Regions from separate parts of the Pseudomonas sp. Y3 TE3536 genome, predicted to be linked through region 1. Evidence: predicted binding sites of a transcription regulator. Region 1 holds the regulator's gene; the other holds the start of a gene.

Region 1 (3,206 bases):
GGTGGCCTGAGACCTTGCGGTTACCTTCAGCGCTGTGCGTCAGGAAACTGTCGACGCGTTTGACCAGGTCACGGAATTCCGGCGCGGCCACTTCGCGGCGCATGAAGCGCTGCCAGTCCACGCTCAGGGCCTTGGCCTCACCCGCCAGGTCGTTGAGCACCGGCGTGCTTTCCTCGACCAGGTCCATGGTGCGGTTAGCGGCACCCTCGGTCAGCTTGACCACATAGGACAGGCGCTCGGTGGCGTCGGTGATCTGCGAGACCTCCTCGGCCTGCGGCATGTGCGGGTCGATCTGGAAACTGACGATCGCACTGTGCAGCTCACGGGTCAGCTTGCCGACTTCCTGATACAGGCCGCGGTCGCGGGTCTGGTTCAGCTGATGAATCAGCTGCACCGCCTCGCCGAAGCGCCCGCGCTCCAGGCTCTCGACCAGCTCCTGGGCATGCTTCTTCAGGGTCGATTCGAACTCCCCCAAAGACGTTTGTGATGAATCCATGGCGCGCCCCCTGACGTGACTCAGCCGTTGACGCGTTCGAAGATCTTCTCGATCTTTTCTTTGAGCACCTGAGCGGTGAACGGCTTGACCACGTAACCATTGACGCCGGCCTGGGCCGCTTCGATGATCTGGTCGCGCTTGGCTTCGGCCGTCACCATCAGTACCGGCATGGTTTTAAGCTTTTCGCTGGCGCGGACTTTGCGCAGCAGGTCGATACCGGACATGCCCGGCATGTTCCAGTCGGTCACCAGGAAGTCGTAGTGGCCGTTTTCCAGCATCGGCAACGCAGTGGTGCCGTCGTCAGCTTCGTCGGTGTTGGTGAAGCCCAGATCACGCAGCAGGTTCTTGATGATCCGCCGCATCGTCGAAAAGTCGTCAACGATGAGGATTTTCATGTTCTTGTCCAATTAGACCTCCAAGCAGTCTCAAACGCGCTCGGCCCCCGAGCACGCATTCATTCAATTCGGCACAACGTGAAACGGCTGCAGCGTCTTCAGTGCAACGGCTGGCGCTCAGCGCGCCCGCCACTCACCCAGACGGCTGCGCAAACGTGCGGCGCACTGGCTGTGCAACTGGCTTACCCGCGACTCGCTGACGCCCAGCACCTCACCGATTTCCTTGAGGTTCAGCTCTTCGTCGTAGTACAGCGCCAGCACCAGCCGCTCGCGCTCTGGCAGGTTGGCGATCGCATCGGTCAGGGCAGCCTGGAAGCGCTCGTCTTCAAGGCCCCGCGCCGGTTCGACCTGGCCACTGGCGCCGTCTTCGTGCAGGCCTTCATGCTCGCCGTCCTGCAACAGGTCGTCGAAGCTGAACAGCCGGCTGCCCAGGGTATCGTTCAAAATCCCGTAGTAATCATCGAGACTCAATTGGAGTTCGGCAGCAACCTCGTGATCTTTAGCGTCGCGACCGGTTCTTGCTTCAACGGCGCGCATTGCATCACTGACCATGCGGGTATTGCGGTGCACCGAACGCGGTGCCCAATCGCCCTTGCGCACCTCGTCGAGCATGGCGCCGCGGATGCGGATGCCAGCGTAGGTCTCGAAGCTGGCGCCCTTGCTGGCGTCATACTTGTTGGCCACTTCCAGCAGGCCGATCATGCCGGCCTGGATCAGGTCTTCGACCTGGACGTTGGCCGGCAGCCGCGCCAACAGGTGATAGGCGATGCGCTTGACCAGCGGGGCGTAGCGTTCGATCAGCTCGTACTGGGCGTCTTTCGACGCCCTGCTGTACATCTTGAAGCCGCTCGCATTCATAGTACCGGTCCTGCGCTGGTGGGCTGCACCAGACGCTCGACGAAGAATTCCAGATGCCCGCGCGGGTTGGCCGGCAACGGCCAGCTGTCGACCTTCTGCGCAATGGCCTTGAAGGCCAACGCACACTTGGAACGCGGGAACGCTTCGTACACGGCGCGCTGCTTCTGCACCGCCTTGCGCACGCACTCGTCGTACGGCACCGCGCCCACATACTGCAGGGCAACGTCTAGGAAGCGATCGGTGACCTTGGTCAACTTGGCGAACAGGTTGCGCCCTTCTTGCGGGCTCTGCGCCATGTTGGCCAGCACCCGGAAGCGGTTCATGCCGTAGTCACGGTTGAGCAGTTTGATCAGTGCGTAGGCGTCGGTGATCGAGGTGGGTTCGTCGCACACCACCAGCAGCACTTCCTGGGCCGCGCGAACGAAGCTGACCACCGAGTCACCGATACCCGCAGCGGTGTCGATCACCAGCACGTCGAGGTTGTCGCCGACGTCGCTGAACGCCTGGATCAGGCCAGCGTGCTGGGCCGGCGCCAGGTGCACCATGCTCTGGGTGCCGGAGGCCGCCGGTACGATGCGCACACCGCCGGGGCCTTGCAGCATCACATCGCGCAGCTCACAGCGCCCTTCAATAACGTCGGCCAGGGTGCGTTTGGGGGTCAGGCCTAGCAATACGTCGACATTGGCCAGGCCCAGGTCGGCGTCCAGCAACATGACCCTGCGGCCAAGCTCGGCCAGCGCCAGAGACAGGTTCACTGAAACGTTAGTCTTGCCGACGCCACCTTTGCCACCGGTCACGGCGATCACCTGTACGGGATGCATGCTACCCATGTCTGTTCTTTACCTTGTCTCGCTGGGACTCAGGCCACACGTGAGGCAATTCTGCGTGCCCCTTGGCATAGCTACGTTGCACACACTTCATCATCAACCCGCTCGCCGTGGGTTGTGATAGAGATCAGCGAACATATCGGCCATGGCCTCTTCGCTGGGCTCGTCCTGCTGCTGCACATTGACCGCACGGGTGACCAGCTGGTGCGCCCGGGGCAAGTGCAAATCATCGGGAATGCGCGGCCCATCGGTCAGGTAGGCCACCGGCAATTCATGACTGATGGCAAGGCTCAGCACGTCGCCGAGGCTTGCCGTTTCGTCGAGTTTGGTCAGGATACAGCCGGCCAGGCCACAGCGCTTGTAGCTGTGGTAGGCGGCGGTCAGCACCTGCTTCTGGCTGGTGGTTGCCAGCACCAGGTAATTCTTCGCGGCGATGCCACGGCTGGCCAGGGTTTCCAGCTGCATGCGCAGGGCCGGGTCGCTGGCCTGCAGGCCAGCGGTATCGATCAGCACCACGCGTTTACGCAGCAGCGGTTCCAGCGCCTGGGCCAGGGACTGGCCCGGGTCGACGTAGGTCACCGGCACATTGAGGATGCGCCCCAGGGTCTTGAGCTGCTCCTGGGCACCGAT
Region 2 (3,206 bases), 2.1 Mb from region 1:
GTGCGCATCGACTCCACCGCCTCTTCGGTCCCGCCCTGGATGCTGCCGATCATCCGCTCGATTTCGCTGGTCGACTGCTGGGTACGATGGGCCAATGCCCGCACTTCATCCGCCACCACGGCAAAGCCGCGGCCTGCCTCACCGGCACGGGCCGCTTCGATCGCGGCATTGAGCGCTAGCAGGTTGGTCTGGTCGGCCAGGCCGCGAATCACATCCAGCACTTTGCCGATGTCACGCGACTGCTCGGCCAGGTGAGTGATCAGCGTGGCAGTGGCCTGCACATCACCGCTCATGCGCTCGATGGCGCCGACGGTCTCCAGTACCAGGTCGCGCCCGTCGCCGGCCGAACGGCTGGCTTCACCGGAGGCCTCCGAGGTGCTGACTGCATTGCGCGCCACTTCTTCCACGGCGCTGGTCATCTCGGTGACCGCAGTGGCGGCCTGCTCGATTTCGTTGTTCTGCTGCTGCAAGCCACGGGCGCTTTCGTCGGTGACGCTGTTGAGCTCTTCCGCCGCCGAGGCCAGTTGGGTTGCCGAACCGGCAATCAATTGCAGGGTGTCGCGCAGTTTCTCCTGCATGCGGGCCATGGCGCGTAGCAGGCGCGCGGCTTCGTCGGTGCCTTCGGCACGGATGACGTGGGTGAGGTCGCCGTCGGCCACCTGCTCGGCGCATTTGAGCGCCTCTTCAATCGGTTTGACGATACTGCGGGTCAGCAGGAAGGCGCACAGCAGGGTCAGCACCGTGGCTGCGATCAACAGGCCAATCACCAGGGCGAAGGCAGAGGCGTACTGGCTGGCAGCGGTTTCATTGGTGGCGCGGGTCTGGTCGGTGTTGATGCGCACCAAGGTGTCCATGACCTTGTTGATCTGCTCGGAGTTGGCCAGCAGGTCGCGGTTGAGCAGGTCGCGCAATTCGTCGGTGCGGCCTGCCTGGCTCAGGCTGCGCATGCGCGCCTCCAGCTGGCGGTACTGATTGAGCAGTTGGCTGTATTGATCGTAAGCCGCTTGCTCGTCGCGTGCGCCGATCATGGGCTCGTAGGTACGGCGCGCCTGGTCGATCTGGGTGTTGCGTTGGTCCAGCAGGTTGAGGGTGTCGCGCTGCGTCTCTGGGTCGCGGTTGAGCAGCAGGCGATAGGAAAGGGTGCGCATGCGCAGGTTCAGCGCAGTAAGTTCGTCCAGCGTCTTGATGCTGGGCACGCTGATGCTTTCGATGGCAACGCCGGCCTGGCGGATGTTGCCCATCTGCATCAGCGAGAAGATGCCGAGGCCGAGCATCAACAGGCCGATCAGCGCGAAGCCGAGCAGCGCGCGCGGGGCGATATTCATGTTGCGTAGGGACATGAGGGGCGTAATCCAGGCAAGGGGAAGAGGTCGCAGGGGATGGCGACGAAATATGACTTGCCTGGCTATCGGTCGTGACTGGTCAGTCTTGAGCGAGACCGGTGAAAATTGTGAGCGCGCTAACCTTTTCCTGACCGGCGGTTGATCCAGGTCGGAACAAGCGGGCGCTTACCCTGTCAATCTGCGGGTTAGAAACCTTAAGAATCCGATATTTAATGGCGAGGACTCACGCTTTTCTTTATCGTGTGCGGCCTTTGCAACAACCTGAGATAGACCCCATGCTGGAAGCCTCCCTGAATCAAATCGAGCAACTGGTCAGCGACCTGATGCAGAAAAACGCTCAACTCACCGAGCAGAACACTACCCTGGGTCAGCAATTGGCACAGGCCAAGGAAGAAAACGAGACCCTGCAGCTGTCGCTGATGGAGCAGGAAGAGAAGAACGGCGCCACCGCCGCGCGCATCCAGGCGCTGGTTGACCGCGCCAATGCGGGTGTCGTCAACGCATGAGTCTGCAAGCGCAGCCGGTCAATGTCGTGTCGATCCTCGGCAGCGACTATTCGATCAAGGCGCCCGAAGGCCAGGAAGAAACCCTGGCCCAGGCGGTGCGGATGCTGAACACCGCCCTGGCCGAGACCAAGCGTTCGTACCCGACCCTGATCGGTGACAAGCTGCTGGTGCTGGCGGCCCTGAACCTGTGTTCCAAGCAGGTTGAGCTGCAAAAAGAGCATCAGCAGACGCTGGCGCGTACCCAGGCGCAGATCGACGCCACGGTGGACGCGATCGTTCGGACTATCGCCGAACAATAAAGCACTCCGCGATCCCTTGTAGGAGCAGCCTTGTGCTGCGAAGAGGCCGGTGAAAACGCAGTGATTTCCGCTGCTGTCACCGGCCTCTTCGCAGCACAAGGCTGCTCCTACAATGTCCCAGATCACTGGAATAACTGGATACGTAAGTGTATACACTTCCCCCAAAACAATAATTGGCGGGGAGCACGGGCATGCGTATCTGGCGGCAAAGTATCCAGTGGCAATTGATCGCAAGCATGGGCGCAGCCCTGCTGGCGAGCATCCTGGTGGTGGTGATCATTTTCACGGTGGCGCTCAACCGCCTGACCGAACGCTACCTGGTCGACACAGCGCTGCCAGCCAGTGTCGAAGCAATCCGCAACGATATCGAGCGCATGCTCGGCCAGCCGCTGGTGGCGGCCGCCGACATAGCCGGCAATACCCTGCTGCGCGATTGGCTTGCCGAGGGCGAAGACCCCGCTCAAACCTCACGCTTTATCGAATACCTCGAGGCTGCCAAGCAGCGCAACAACGCCTTTACCACGCTGTTCGCCTCGACCGAAACCGGCCACTACTACAACGAGAAGGGGCTGGACCGCACACTGAGCCGGGCCAACCCGAAGGACACGTGGTTCTACGGCTACATCGACAGCGGCGCCGAGCGCCTGATCAACATCGACATCGACGGTGCCACGGGCGAGTTGGCGCTGTTCATCGACTATCGCGTGGAAAAAGACGGCAAGCTGGTTGGCGTGGCGGGTATGGGCCTGCTCATGACCGAGTTGTCGAAGCTGATCCACGATTTCAGCTTTGGCGAGCACGGCAAGGTATTTTTGGTACGCAACGATGGGCTGATCCAAGTGCACCCGGACAGCGCCTTCAGCGGCAAGCGCCAGCTTGTCGACCAGCTTGACGCACAGGCCGCGAAAGCGGTGATGAGTGGCGACCAGGGCCTGCGTACCAGCCGCTTCCAGCGTGATGGCGAAGGCTACCTGGCGTTAGGCTTGCCACTGCGCGACCTGAACTGGACCTTGGTCGCCGAAGTGCCTGAGGCCGAGATCTACGCGCAGATGCATCAG

What was found. Region 1 encodes FliA, which starts transcription of late flagellar genes. Its sites were predicted from a motif close to CTAAAGTTTNNNNNNNNNNNGCCGNTAA; they were not measured.
Region 2: a site for FliA is predicted at 1,406-1,433, ahead of AB7M33_RS07295 (methyl-accepting chemotaxis protein). Genes of this name have one in related genera too.

What each region holds. Positions count from the first base shown of each region.
Region 1 is NZ_JBRJHU010000001.1:3,674,606-3,677,811, reverse strand. Features, by position in the region: gene AB7M33_RS16620 (protein phosphatase CheZ) at 1-496, opposite strand, end outside; gene AB7M33_RS16615 (chemotaxis response regulator CheY) at 517-891, opposite strand; gene fliA (RNA polymerase sigma factor FliA) at 1,009-1,749, opposite strand; gene fleN (flagellar synthesis regulator FleN) at 1,746-2,579, opposite strand; gene flhF (flagellar biosynthesis protein FlhF) at 2,673-3,206, opposite strand, start outside.
Region 2 is NZ_JBRJHU010000001.1:1,595,734-1,598,939, reverse strand. Features, by position in the region: gene AB7M33_RS07295 (methyl-accepting chemotaxis protein) at 1-1,340, opposite strand, end outside; gene AB7M33_RS07290 (hypothetical protein) at 1,619-1,849, shown strand; gene AB7M33_RS07285 (cell division protein ZapA) at 1,846-2,148, shown strand; partial or broken gene AB7M33_RS07280 (cache domain-containing protein) at 2,340-3,206, shown strand, end outside.